3 regions of the Lysinibacillus sp. FSL R5-0849 genome follow, and region 2 is predicted to be linked to each of the others. Evidence: riboswitches for the same ligand, from Rfam matches in the RefSeq annotation. Region 2 holds a riboswitch; each other region holds the start of a gene.
The links. Region 2 has a riboswitch for lysine ahead of MKY80_RS16750 (aspartate kinase). Riboswitches for the same ligand answer to the same signal wherever they lie in the genome.

Region 1 (5,061 bases), 1.5 Mb from region 2:
TCTGTTTGGCCAGCGTATTTTGTAGCTCTTCTAATAACGGCCTTTACGCGAGCAGAGAATTCCAGCATAGAAAATGGCTTAGCAATATAATCGTCTGCCCCTAATCCCAAGCCAAGCGCTTTATCTACATCACTATCCTTTGCGGACATAATGATGATAGGAAGTGCTGCCTGTTCTCGAATGACTTTTAAAACTTCTAATCCATTAAGCTTAGGAATCATAATATCTAGGATGACTAAATCAAAGGTTTGATTTAAACAATATTGCAATGCCTCTTCACCATTATTGGCAGTGGTGACTTCGAAGCCTTCCAATAATAAAAAATTCGCTACCATTTCGCGAATAGCCTCATCATCTTCCACTAGTAAAATATGTTTTTGCATTTTCATGCACCTCTCTCTACTAGAAAGTCAAAAATCACACTTCCATATCTATAGTATACTACCATATATATGATATTAATTTAGTAATAATTTTAAAGGTCTCTATATAAAAAAAGCTGTTCCATCAACCATTATACAGCGGTTTATAGAACAGCTCTTCTATTTAATTTTCCACTTTTAAATCACAATCTTTAAGAGGAAGCATTTTTGTTTTATGTTTAATTTTGTACCCTAGCCATAGCAATAGGAACAGTGGAATACCAATATAGGAAACAAGGATACCATACCAATCGATTGTACCTCCGATAAACGCTGTGTAATTCTGTCCAATTACAACAATCATACAAATAGTAAAGGCGAATAGTGGACCGAATGGGTATAGCTTTGCTTTATACGGTAATAGCTTTGGATCTAAGCCCTGTGCCTCGAAAGCACGACGGAAACGATAATGACTAAATGCAATACCTAGCCAAGCAATAAAACCTGACATCCCAGAGGCATTTAATAGCCAGATATAAACAACCCCATCACCAAAGAATGATGCTAAAAACGCTACACAGCCTACAGCTAATGTTGCGATCAATGCATAAATCGGAATACCTCGACGACTTAGCTTTGCAAAGAATTTAGGAGCATGACCATCCACTGCTAATTGCCATAGCATACGTGAAGATGCATACAGTCCAGAATTACCTGCTGATAGCATAGCCGTTAAAATAATGGCATTCATTAAGGAGGCAGCAAAAGCAATACCTAAACGATCAAACACGAGAGTAAATGGAGATACAGCGATATCCTCCGATAATAAGCGTTCATCTGTGAATGGAATTAACATCCCTATAGCAGCAATAGCTAAAATATAAAATAAAATAATACGCCAAAACACCGATTTTACTGCCTTCGGTATATTTTTTCCAGGATCATCTGTTTCCCCTGCTGTTACCCCAAGTAGCTCTGTTCCTTGGAATGAAAATCCTGCTGCAAGGAAAATACCAAATGTAGCAAGGAAGCCACCATGGAATGGTCCATCACTAATAAAGAAATTTGTAAAACCTACAGGTGCCTGTCCACCTAAAATACCAAAAATCATTAATATGCTAATAATAATAAATACAATGACCGTAGCCACTTTAATCATCGCAAACCAATATTCACTTTCACCATAGCTCTTTACAGACAATAAATTAAATGTCAGTACAATTACAATAAATAATACTGTCCAAAGTGCTGATGAGCTATCTGGGAACCAATATTTCATAATTAATGACACTGCCGCAATTTCGGCTGCAATCGTAATTGCCCAGTTATACCAATAGTTCCAGCCTAGTGCAAAGCCTAGAGCGGGATCTACAAATTTTGTCGCATACGTACTAAAAGAACCCGAGGATGGCATATAGGCAGCCATTTCCCCTAAACTTGTCATTAAAAAATATACCATAATACCGATTAAGGCATAGGCAAGCAATGCGCCTCCCGGTCCTGCTTGTGCAATGGCACCACCACTGGCTAAAAATAGCCCTGTACCAATTGTACCGCCTAAAGAAATCATTGTGATATGACGGCTTTTTAATTCTTTTTTCAGCTTCGGTGCATTATGGCCGAGCTGATTTACTTTTATTTCACTCACGATATAGCTTCCTTCCTATTTATGAGGCAAAAAAATGCCATCACATGAACAATGTGATGGCTAAGTTAATCCTCAGTTTTTCCTAAACGATAGCTCAACACGTTGTACAAACGTGACAGTTCTGTTCCTTTCGGAGACAGCCCCAGCATGAGGTTTTCAAGTCCCCTCACACTTCGGCAATATTTCCTTTCAGCTAATCTCTTCAATGCTTGTCATTTCAATAAGCTTACTTATAAATATCGCGACCTCTACCTCATTACAAACATGAGGCATATAATTATTAAATTTATGATATTTACTATACTAACATAAGACCTAAGACATTTCAATATAACCATTAATGTTTTGTATTTTGTGAATTTTCCACTATTTTTAATAGTGTAATAAAGTGTTATAGTAGTTCAATTAGAATGGTAATAACGGGGGGAATAATTTTGACTTTACATGATCATTCCGCCAGCTACACGAATAGAAAAATTAGCTGGAAGGGAACAACCTTATTATTAGTTTTTGGAATAATATTTATAGCGTCTACATTACGAATGCCACTAACTGTTGTGGGTCCAATTGTATCCTTTATCCGTGACGATCTTGGTATTTCCAATGTTCTAGCCGGTTTTTTGACAACTATTCCATTGCTTGCTTTTGCCACTATATCACCATTCGCACCAGTTGTAGCACGAAAACTTGGGCTTGAGCTAACCTTATTTTTATCCACGATTTTATTGGCCTTAGGAATTGTACTACGCTCCCTCGGTACAACAGGGTTACTTGTATTTGGCACAGTGCTCATTGGCGTAGCCATATCATTTGGAAATGTGTTGATTCCAGGTTTATTAAAATTAAAATTTCCATACCATGTAGGGTTACTAATGGCATTTTTTACTATGTCGATGAACTTAACGGCTGGACTTGGAGCAGGTATTAGTTATCCAATAGCTAATTCTTCACTAGGTTGGCAGGGAGCATTGGCTGTGGCGCTTATATTAGTCGTATTAACGATTTTAATTTGGATACCTCAATTGAAATTGAATAAGCCAGAACCAGCTACTACGGCCAAAAAAACAGGTAAACCCCTTTGGAAATCACCTGTTACATGGGCAGTAACAGGTGCAATGGGCTTACAATCTTTATTATTTTATACGACAGCAGCTTGGATTCCTGAAATTTATATTGCGCAGGGATTGGCTCCTGATAAAGCTGGTTGGATGTTTTCCATTATGCAATTCTCACAAGTCCCCATGGCATTGGCTGTCCCCATTATTGCTGGTAAAATGACTTCACAAAGACCACTTGTCCTTATGTTTACATCGTTCTATTTAGTAGGATTTGTCGGCGTTGTAATGGAATGGACAACGTTGGGGATATTATGGATGATCCTTCTAGGTTTAGCAGGTGGAGCTTCATTCGCATTAGCAATGATGTTCTTTACACTTCGCACACGTACAGCATTTGAAGCCGCTGATCTATCAGGGTTTGCACAATCATTGGGCTATTTATTCGCTGCCATTGGGCCGATTCTTTTCGGATACCTCCATGATTTATTTGGTGGTTGGAATATTGCCGGCTGGCTCTTTGTTGTTGTTGCTATGACACTCTTCTTATGTTCCATGCGAGCCTCTAAAGATGAATATGTCCATTAAATTTAAGCAGTTGGGGAAGTGATCTGACCCCATCTGCTTTTTGTCTATATCCATTTCTTTTTTTGATGTTTTAGTAAGGCTAGCAGTTCCTCAAGTTCCTCTGTTGTGCTCTTGGTATGTGCCTTAATAGCAGTAAAAACAGGGATTGCCTCTTGAAGGAGTAAAAAACTAAAATAATAATAGCCTAAAAAAGCTTCTGGTTCATAGCCTCTAGGTGTATCTTCCTCCCATTCCAGCTCATCATCCTCTTCATTTTCCACCCATAAATATTTCGTATCCAAAAGCTCTTGCATCGTTGAAACGTTATGTGTTGAATCTTGATAATCCTCAGTTATTGCATGAGCCACAGCTAAATAAAGCTCTATTTCTGCTAAGGAGACTTCCTTCACATTTTTACTTGAAAGCTTTTTTAAAAGAATAAGCAAAACCCATGGCGTCACCTGCCAAAGTGTTCCTTGATGTTCGATTAGTTCAGTCAGCTCTTGATATTGTTCCTGTTCAATTAGGCGAGGAATGTCTGTTCCTCTGCCATAAGGTGTCGTCAATTGTTGCCAAGGGATATTCGAAATATTTTGGTTCAACATCTTGAATTGCCTCTCTCCTAAAAAGGTACTTAGGAGCTGTTCGTTTATGAACAACTCCTTTAAAGTTAATAACATGGTTTCTGATAAAAATAATTGGGCGTATGGTAGGTATTTACATAAGGCTTATGGAATATATGAGTGGTCGCAGGGGAAAGTGGTGGGATTAACCATGTCCAGTTACCCGTAACTTCTCGCCCTGCTGATTCCTCAGCTTCCTCAAATAATTTAAACTGCTGAGCAGCAGTATGATGATCTACAATGCTCACACCATTCTCTTTAAAAGAATGAAGGACAGCTATATTGAGCTCCACTAATGCTCGGTCACGCCAAAGAGAAGCTTGTTTGGTTGTATCCAGATTAAATATATCCGCAATAGCTGGGAGCATATTATAACGCTCATGATCGGCTAAATTGCGTGCCCCAATTTCAGTCCCCATATACCAGCCATTAAATGGAGCTGCTTGAAAATCAATGCCAGCCATTTGAAAACGCATACTCGAAATAATAGGAACAGCATACCATTTCAATTCTAATTTCTCTACAGCTTCCGATTCCGGATGACGTATTGGAACCTCTAAAATATACTCGGTAGGAATCGTAAATAGTTGGGGAGCATGTCCATCTACCTGTATGACAAGTGGTAATACATCAAACGGCGTACGCTCGCCTTTCCAGCCCATCGATTCACATACTTTTGTAAAAATGATGGAATGTGCATCTCCAATAATGCCTTCTTCTGTTTCGTAGCCTGCATAACGAATTAGCTGATGATTCCAAATCCGTACTCTGTCAGTTGCAAACACTGTTATAGTTGGACGAATTTT
Region 2 (5,061 bases):
GACCGTTTATATCCACTACGAAAATGTGTGCAGCTACCTTCAAAAGTTTGTTTGTATTATCATATGGGTCAATGTATAGCACCTTGTGTGAAACAAATTGATGGTCATGTTTACCAGGAAATGATTGAGGATATGACGAAGTTTCTTAACGGCGGTGTGGAGGCAGTCAAAAAGGAGCTTGAAATAAAAATGCTTGCGGCTGCCGAAAACTTAGAGTTTGAACGAGCTAAGGAGTTTCGTGATCAAATCGCCCATATTGATACAGTTATGCAGAAGCAAAAAATAGTATCAAGTGACACTACTAACCGTGATATCTTTGGCTATGCTGTGGAAAAAGGATGGATGTGTGTTCAGGTTTTCTTCGTTCGGCAAGGTAAACTGATCGAGCGAGATGTTTCTATTTTCCCGATCTATCAAGACGCAGAGGAAGAGTTCCTAACATTTGTGGGACGGTTTTATGAAAAACCAGAACATATTAAGCCAAAAGAAGTTTTTATTCCACAAGCAATTGATGGTGCCATTTTAACGGAATTGTTAGGTATCAAAGTTCTTACGCCAAAACGAGGTCAAAAAAAGGAGTTGGTAGATTTAGCGACGAAAAATGCTGAAATTGCAGTGTCCGCTAAATTCCAACTTATTGAACGACAGGAAGAACGTACTATTGGTGCATGCGAGGCACTTGGTGATGCAATGGGCATAACGACACCATTACGAATTGAAGCTTTTGATAATAGTCATATGCATGGAACAGACGCCGTATCTGCAATGGTTGTTTTTATTGATGGCAAACCCGCCAAAAAGGAATATCGCAAATATAAAACCCGTACAGCAGCCAAGCATGATGATTATGGTGCTATGCAAGAGGTAATCCGTCGACGCTATATTCGTGTTTTGAAGGAAGGTCTTCCATTACCAGATTTAGTGCTAATTGATGGTGGTAAAGGTCAAATGGAAGTTGCGCGTGAAGTATTAGAGGATGAATTAGGACTAGTTATACCTATTGCTGGTTTAGCAAAGGATGACAAGCATAATACATCCCAGCTATTGTTTGGTGATCCGCCAGAGGTCATTGCCTTAAAACGTACAAGTGACGGTTTTTATTTATTACAACGAATACAAGATGAAGTCCATCGTTTTGCGATTACCTTCTTGCGTCAACAGCATGAAAAGCATGCTATACAGTCTGTTCTGGATCAAATCGAAGGTGTCGGTCCAAAACGAAAACAGCAGTTACTGAAACACTTTGGTTCCGTGAAGAAAATACGGGAGGCTAGTGAGCTAGCTTTACAGGAAGCTGGGATGCCAGCTAATTTAGCAAATCATATTTATGCCTATTTTCAGCAGGAGACATTGTCAAAGGAATAGACATATGCTAAGGTTGTAAATAACATTATGATCCAATGTTATTAGCCCACTTGCTATATGAGGGCGGAAAAATTTAATATAATCACTTTTAAGGTGATGATAGAGGTGCAAGATTCAAAAGTAGCGCAAAAGAGGATGAACAAATCCTAAGACATTGCGTGAAAGGGGACCTTGCCGAAGTACAGCATTGTTGTTTCCGCTGTTGTACTGGTTTTGCATTTAAAAAATGTAAGACTGTCGATTCTAAACGTTTCGGAGAGCTATCACACATGCGCAAGTTTCGTTATTGTACATGTTATAGGCAGCTTTCACGTTTTGTGAAGGCTGCCTTTTTAGTTTTCTAGAGGCTGTTTTACACCTCATTTTAGGTGAATTACATGACTGGAAAGGAGAACAAAAGAAATGTCTAGAATAGTAATGAAATTTGGAGGGGCTGCTTTAGCATCGCCCGAACAAATTCAAGAGGCTGCACGAAAAGCAATTGCTGAAAGAGATAGAGGATTCGATGTGGTAGTAGTAGTTGGTGCGATGAGACAAACGATACAGGATGTGAAAATGAGCGTACTTCATTTCACGGATGATGTGTCAAAACGTGAATTAGATGCAGTTGTATCTTCATGCTCTCAGTTATCAAGCTCCGTATTTGCCATTGCAATACAAGAAGCTGGCTATAATGCGGTGTCACTAACAGGCTGGCAGGCTGGCATTTCCACGGATCATATGCATAGTCATGCAAGGATCAATCATATCGATGTTAGCCGTATTGATGAACATTTGCTGCAAGGACAAATCGTCGTTATTGCTGGAGATCAAGGCATTGACAATGACCAAAATATAACAACGCTTGGGAAAGGTGGAACCGAAACGACAGCCGTTGCACTTGCTGTTGCATTAGATGCTGATCGGACAGACATTTACACGAATGTTGATGGTGTGTATACAGCAGATCCACGCTTTGTTGTAAAGGCACAAAAACTACAGGAAATTTCCTATGATGAAATGTTAGAGATAGCACATTTAGGATCACACATCATTCATCCACGTGCAGTGGAGTTAGCTAAAAAGTTCCAAATGCCAGTGATCATACGCTCTAGTTTAGTGGAGTCAGTAGGTACTTTATTGAAGGAGGAAGTAGAGATGGAGAAAAATTTAGTAGTGCGTGGTGTTGCCTTTGAATCAGATGTTATTCGTTTAACAATTGGGTATGATGCTTATTCACATGCTTCATTAGCGGATATATTTTCAACTCTTGCTGAAAATCGCATCAACGTGGATATCATTGTTCAAGCAATCATTGATGGATTAAAACCAACTGTGTCCTTTTCGATTTTGAAAGAAGAATTTGCAGAAGCTTTACGTGTTTTAGAGGATAGTAAAGTATCACTTGGCTTTAGCTTTGCTGATTTCGAAATTGGATTGGCGAAAGTTTCGATAGTTGGCTCCGGTATGGTTTCGAATCCAGGTGTCGCTGCTCGCATGTTCGATCGTTTACGTCGTGAGAATATCCCTGTGAAGATGGTGAGCACCTCAGAAATTAAAGTGTCTGTTGTAGTACCACAGGATGAAATGATTCGTGCAGCAAATGCATTGCATGATGAATTTAATTTAGAGCAGGCTCTTTACATATAATAATAGAAGAAACAGCATTTTCTGTAATTGCCCGAAATAAAAGGAAGGATTGTCATCCCGTTTATTGAATGGGGAGACAATCCTTTTTTGTTACTCTGTTGGAATCGTATGCATAATTCGTTCCTTCACGTCCCATTTGACTGTAAACATAACGTAATGTTGCTTTTCACGTTTTTCATCATAACATTCTGTTAAATAGCCTTTAGCTAGCTGAATCTGTTCAGCTATAAATCCTGCTTCAAGTCTGAAGCTGCGTTGTTTGATTTGCAAGATTTCAGGGTCGTTTGTCAACTGGAAAATACGTCCGTCCTTCGATTCTTTCATTAGCTCTAATGTACCCCAACAGGCATCTGCGAAAAATGCGATTAGTTCGTCTTGACTTTTACATGGAAACTTGCGCGCAAGCTCTTTACCTGCCCAATAAAGGACATCATCCTCATGTTTACCGAGTATAGAAGATAGAATATGATCGCGAATGATCTCATAACCAAAGGATGAGATTGTAGGAGATGGAGTGTTTAACATTGTTATCCTTCTTTCTTAGAATTTTCTTATAATTTAACGTTAATAAAGTAATGGTAGATTTTTCGAGAAAAAACGACGCATTATGCACTAGATTAGTTCTTTAATAAGCTCTATGAAAAACTCCGAGTTGCCTTGACGCTCGTAGCTCTTGAGAGTACAATAAACATGTCATAATATTGTACCATGATGAAATACACAGTCAATGAAGTATCATTTACAAAATGATGACTTCTTTTGTTGTGCTATTTTAAGTACTAAGGGGGGTAACAGTCTTGTCGAAAGATCGAGAGTTTTTATGGCGTCGCTTACATTCTCTACTTGGGATCATTCCAGTAGGTCTGTTTTTAACGATGCACCTGTTCATTAACTTTACAGCAACAGGCGGGGCAGATAGTTATAACGATGCTACCGCAGTAATGGAAAAGATTCCATTCCTTATCCTAGTTGAATGGATTGTCATCTATATTCCATTGATGTTCCATGCATTTTATGGAGTGTTCATTGCATTCACTGCTTCACCAAACACAGGACGTTTCAGCACATACCGTAACTGGATGTTCTCATTACAACGTTTCACTGGTGTATTCCTAGTGATTTTCATTGCATGGCATATTTTCCAAACTCGTATTCAAAAAGCACTTGGAACACACGTTGATTACGACATGATGGCGAATATTGTTGCTAATCCATTCATGCTTGGGTTCTACATTGTTGGTATTTTATCAGCAACTTTCCACTTATCTAACGGTTTATGGGCATTCCTAGTAAGCTGGGGTATTGTACAATCTCCTCAGTCTCAAAAGATTGCTACTTACGTAACAAACATCATTTTCGTAATTCTAAGTGTAGTTGGTGTGGCTGCTATTTTAGCTTTCGTATAATTCAATAGAGCTACGATAGAGCACATGCAATCATTGCAATTTTTTAAGAGGAGTGAGAAATAATCATGGCGAAAAGCAAAGTAATTGTTGTCGGCGGTGGTCTTGCCGGTCTGATGGCAACGATTAAAGCAGCTGAAGTTGGTACTGAAGTTGATTTATTCTCATTAGTTCCTGTAAAACGCTCACACTCTGTTTGTGCGCAGGGCGGAATTAATGGTGCAGTAAATACAAAAGGTGAAGGGGATTCTCCATGGATCCACTTTGATGATACAGTATATGGTGGGGACTTCTTAGCGAACCAACCACCAGTTAAGGGTATGTGTGATGCAGCACCTGGCATTATCCATTTAATGGACCGTATGGGTGTTATGTTCAACCGTACACCAGAAGGATTATTAGATTTCCGTCGTTTTGGCGGTACTTTAATGCACCGTACAGCTTTCTCTGGTGCAACAACTGGTCAACAATTACTATATGCGCTTGATGAGCAAGTTCGTTCTCATGAAGTAGCTGGTTTAGTAAATAAATATGAGCACTGGGAATTCCTTGGTGTTATTATCGATGAAGACGGCGTGTGCCGTGGTATCGTAGCGCAAGATATGCGTACAGAAGAAATTAAATCATTCCGTGCAGACGCTGTTATTATGGCGACTGGTGGCCC
Region 3 (5,061 bases), 1.2 Mb from region 2:
TCCAAAATAATTTTACATTTGAGGTGTTATGATGAGCTTTGGCGGTGTACCGCAATGGTTTTTTATTATTGCAATAGCATTTGTAATCTGCTTTGTCCTTTATGCAGAGTGGAATTCTAGAAAGTAAGTGAGTCCCTCTATTAGGACTCACTTTTTCATTTGTTGCTACTACTTTAATGTTCGTTTTAAAAACTCTTTCGTTCGATCATGTTGAGGGTTTATTAATACTTGTGATGGTGGGCCCTCTTCGACAATAACACCTTTATCCATAAAGACTACGCGATCTGCTACCTCTTTGGCAAATTCCATCTCATGCGTCACAATAAGCATCGTATTGCCTGCATCCGCCAATTGTCGCATGACTTTGAGTACCTCCCCTACCATCTCAGGGTCTAGTGCTGATGTAGGTTCATCAAAAAGCATCACTTCTGGATTCATGGATAATGCTCGGGCAATGGCTACGCGTTGTTTTTGCCCTCCTGAAAGCTGTCGAGGCTTTGCGTTCACATATTGATCCATCCCGACGATTTTTAAATATTTAAGCGCTGTTTCCTCCGCTTCCTTTTTCGAACGTTTTAAAACTTTTATTTGACCCACTGTACAATTATTTAAAACATTGTGGTTGTTAAATAAATTGAATTGCTGGAATACCATGCCTAGATGTGTTCGATATTCTTGGATATTGTGTTTTTCGTCTAGGATGTCCTCCCCTTGATAAATAATTTGCCCACCACTTGGTGTTTCTAATAAATTAATACAACGAAGTAAAGTGGATTTACCAGAACCAGAGGAACCAATTAAACAAACGACTTCCCCTTTTTCCACTTGAAAATTAACATCCTTTAACACTTGGTTACGTCCAAATGATTTACTTAAATGCTCAATTTTAATGACTGCCATTTGTGCGTCCCCCTAAATTGCTTCTTTTTGTTCTTTTTGATAAGCATCTGGTCCATCTAATCGTTTTTCAACATATAGCAGAATACGTGATGCAGTAAATGTCATGATGAAGTAAAGAATACAAGCTACAAAGAATGATTCAAAATAACGGAAGTTGTTACCAGAGATTGATTTTGTTTGGAAGAATAATTCTGTTACTCCAATAACGTTTAATACGGCTGTATCTTTAATATTCATAATTAATTGGTTGCCTGTCGCAGGTAGTACGTTACGCGCTACTTGTGGTAAAACTACGTGAAGCATGATCTGGAAGTGATTCATACCGATAGCCGATGCTGCCTCATATTGACCATTATCAATTGATACAATACCACCGCGAACAATTTCTGCCATATAGGCACCTGTATTAAGAGAAACGACTAAAATCCCTGCTGTAATAAAGTGCATGTCTATGCCAAATGCAATATCTAATCCATAGTAGACAACCATAGCCTGTACAATCATTGGTGTACCACGGAAAAATTCAACATAGCATGTGAGTATAAAATTAATAAGCTTTAAGCCATAAAATTTCACACCTTTTTTACGAACTGGAATCGTATGCATAATTCCGATGAAAAATCCGATAAATGCACCAATAATTGTACTTATAGTCGAAATTAGTAACGTATAATACGCACCTCGTAAAAACATTTGCCAGTTGTTTTCAATAATTGAAAGTATCCATTCAAGACTCATGATGTTCCTCCTAACAATGTCATGTTGCTTGCTATCTTTTTCGTGCCCTAGCTCTTTCTACTAGTCTATGTTTTATTTCGCTAGGACATTATCATTATGTAGAGAGGTTCTCATTTTAATAATGATGAAATGATAGTGCACGGACTAGTCAATAGTCCGTGCCATTTTTTTATTGTGCTGCTGGTTGCTGAGAAATAGCTTCTTCCATAATCGCTTGGCGATCATCTTCAGAAATTCCTTTTAGAATTTCATTGATTTTATCAAGATTCGCATCTTCTTTACGTAAGCCTACAGCAATTGACGTATTTGAAAGATCTGTATCGAAGCCCTCTTCAAATGCTACGTATGTGAATTTATCGTTGGCAGCAGCTGCGGAAATACCTTCTGGACGTTCTGCAACATAGCCATCAATTTTGCCTGCCTCTAAAGCTACACGCATAGCTGGGAAGCTTTCCATTGCTGTTTGTTTATTAACATCTTTGATTTGGTCTATCACATTGTAGTTGGATGTATTAAGTTGTGATGTAATTTTTGCTCCAGAGAAATCTTGAATGGATTTGACCCCTTCATATTTGCTGCCTTTTTTAATAACCATAACAAAATCAGAAGTATAGTAGTTTTCTGTAAAATCAATTGTTTTCTTACGTTCTTCTGTTGGCGACATGCCTGCGATAATTGCATCAATTTTATTTGATTGTAGCGCTGGTACTAAGCCGTCCCATTCCATTTTAACGATCACTAATTCTTTGCCTAAGCCTTCAGCGATTTTTTTCGCCATTTGTACATCATAGCCGCCTGCATATTCTGCATTATCTGCAATTTTCACCGCACCATTTGCATCATTTTGCTGTGTCCAGTTGAATGGTGGGTAGCCAGCCTCCATTCCAATTCGGAATTCACCGCCGCCGTCTTCCTTATCTGCGCCAGCTTCTCCTGAACTGCCTTCTTTTTTGTCGCTAGTGCCACATGCAGCTAGCACAATTGCCGTCATGATAGAGATCATTACTAACAGCCATTTTCTTTTCATGAAAAACTCCCCTTTTCTGTAAAAAAATAAGACAACTGTACGAAAAAAGACCTAAGTTTTGTGAACTTAGGTCTTACCTTTTATGACAGTTGCCCAAATCCTCACTATAATTCCATGTTTCCGAGATAGCACAACCTAGTAAACCTGGAATTGAATTCACTAGGACAGTCCTGCACTTATTCACTGCAGACCCAGCATAAAAGTACGAGCTCCTTTTATACTTCGGCGATATTTCCTTCTTCATTGCGTCTTTGTTTGCTTGTACTCAACAATGAACTAATAAATACCGCGCCTCTACCTCACTGTTATAGGTTAGTGAGGTTTGTTTATTTAATTGATATTTAGATACTACTATAAAACTAGTATGTACGTCAAGAGAGTTTTAGCATTTTTCTGACTAATGACAATATTAGGGTATTATGCTTGACCTATCCATTGTTAATCTATGTATTTTTGTCAATATATCCGCCGGAAAACCACAAATTTTTACTATCAATGGTTTTTATACTAAGAAAATAGTTTCGTATTTTCAAAATCACTAAAGACTTTAGTGATACAGAAAACCAAGAAAAAAACCCTGTAAAACAAAGTTTACAGGGTTTAAAGGATTTATGAATTTAATAATAAATCTTCAGGATTTTCGATTAATTCTTTAACTGTTTTTAAGAATCCTACAGAATCTTTTCCATCGATGATACGGTGATCATAAGAAAGTGCTACGTACATCATTGGACGGATTTGAACTTCACCATTTACTGCAACTGGACGGTTAACAATTGAGTGCATACCTAAAATACCAGCTTGAGTACCGTTCATAATTGGTGTTGACATTAATGAACCGAATACACCACCGTTTGTGATTGTGAATGATCCACCAGCCATGTCATTTAAGCCTAGTTTTTTCTCACGAGCTTTAGTCGCTAAGCTAGCGATATCTTTTTCGATTTCTGCGAAGTTTTTGCTGTTTGCATCGCGTACAACTGGTACTACTAAACCTTCTTCAGTTGATACTGCAATACCGATATCAAAGAAGTTATTTAAATGTAATTCATCGCCAACGATTTGAGCGTTTACGTATGGGTATTTTTTCAGTGCTGCAACAACAGCTTTTGTGAAGAATGACATGAAACCAAGTTTGATGTCGTTTGCTTTAACAAACTCTTCTTGTTTACGTTTACGAAGTGCCATGATGTTTGTCATGTCAATTTCGTTGAATGTTGTTAACATTGCTGTTGATTGTTTAACTTCTAATAAACGTTTTGCAATTGTTTGACGACGACGGCTCATTTTTTCAATTGTTACACGGTCAGAATTAGCAGCTGGTGTGAATACAACTGGGCCACCTGTAGTTGCTACTGGTGCTGGTGCTGGTACTGCTGGTGCTGTACCATGTGCTGACACATCTTGTACACGAACACGGCCTTGTGGATCTACTGGAGATACCGCTGCAAGGTCGATGCCTTTTTCACGTGCAAGTCGACGTGCCGCTGGAGATGCGATAACACGCTCACCAGAAGTTTCTTCTACTACAGGAGCTGCTGCAACTGGTGCTGTAGGAGCCGCTTGTGGCGCTGCTGGAGCTGGAGCTGCTTCAGCTGGAGCCGCCGTTGCTGGTGCAGCTGCTGCGCCTTCGCCTGCTTCTACGATAGCAATAACTTGACCAACTAGTACAGTATCGCCTTCTTCAGCTAAAATTTGTGTTAATACACCTGCTTCTTCAGAAATGATTTCAGCGTTTACTTTATCTGTTTCAAGTTCAACGATGAATTCACCTTTTTCAACGCGATCGCCCACTTTTTTTACCCACTGTGCGATACTACCTTCTGTAATCGATTCTGCTAATTCAGGGACTTTAATTTCAGCCACTTTCATTTCCTCCTTTGATTAACGTGCATGACGCACATAAAAGGGCTACTGCTTATGGGCAAGTAGCCCAGCTATCAATATTTATATGTTATTATTTAACCTTTACTGGCTCAGCAACTGCTTCTTCAATAAGTGATGATTGAGCTGCTTTATGAGAATCTGCATCCCCTTCAGAAGTTGAGCTCATTGCAGGACGACCTACATAGCGAAGCTTTTTACCTTCTGCAAGTTCATATAATGTTTCTAGTGCATAATTCCATGAGCCTTGGTTTTTAGGTTCTTCTTGTACCCATACGATTTCTTTTGCATTAGGATACTTAGCAATAATACCAGCAACTTGCTCTTTTGGGAATGGGTAAAGTTGTTCTACACGAACAATGTGTACGTGATCGAAACCTTCTCCATCTTTCACGCGATCTGCTAAATCGATCATCACTTTACCAGTACCTAATACGATACGCTCTACAGCTTCTGTTTTTGTACCTAAGCCAGGTTGTTCAATCACTTCTTGGAATGAACCATCTGCTAAT

Region 1: linked by a shared signal. The riboswitch ahead of MKY80_RS01295 (amino acid permease) and the one ahead of MKY80_RS16750 (aspartate kinase) in region 2 are both predicted to bind lysine.
Region 3: linked by a shared signal. The riboswitch ahead of MKY80_RS10845 (transporter substrate-binding domain-containing protein) and the one ahead of MKY80_RS16750 (aspartate kinase) in region 2 are both predicted to bind lysine.

What each region holds. Positions count from the first base shown of each region.
Region 1 is NZ_CP152004.1:263,197-268,257, reverse strand. Features, by position in the region: gene MKY80_RS01300 (response regulator transcription factor) at 1-383, opposite strand, end outside; gene MKY80_RS01295 (amino acid permease) at 547-2,010, opposite strand; lysine riboswitch at 2,093-2,269, opposite strand; gene MKY80_RS01290 (MFS transporter) at 2,421-3,653, shown strand; gene MKY80_RS01285 (hypothetical protein) at 3,698-4,237, opposite strand; gene MKY80_RS01280 (nitric oxide synthase oxygenase) at 4,303-5,061, opposite strand, start outside.
Region 2 is NZ_CP152004.1:3,403,098-3,408,158, reverse strand. Features, by position in the region: gene uvrC (excinuclease ABC subunit UvrC) at 1-1,365, shown strand, start outside; lysine riboswitch at 1,458-1,636, shown strand; gene MKY80_RS16750 (aspartate kinase) at 1,768-2,994, shown strand; gene MKY80_RS16745 (YslB family protein) at 3,085-3,519, opposite strand; gene MKY80_RS16740 (succinate dehydrogenase cytochrome b558 subunit) at 3,792-4,400, shown strand; gene sdhA (succinate dehydrogenase flavoprotein subunit) at 4,466-5,061, shown strand, end outside.
Region 3 is NZ_CP152004.1:2,207,739-2,212,799, reverse strand. Features, by position in the region: gene MKY80_RS10855 (amino acid ABC transporter ATP-binding protein) at 169-900, opposite strand; gene MKY80_RS10850 (amino acid ABC transporter permease) at 913-1,638, opposite strand; gene MKY80_RS10845 (transporter substrate-binding domain-containing protein) at 1,808-2,665, opposite strand; lysine riboswitch at 2,784-2,970, opposite strand; gene odhB (2-oxoglutarate dehydrogenase complex dihydrolipoyllysine-residue succinyltransferase) at 3,275-4,531, opposite strand; gene MKY80_RS10835 (2-oxoglutarate dehydrogenase E1 component) at 4,623-5,061, opposite strand, start outside.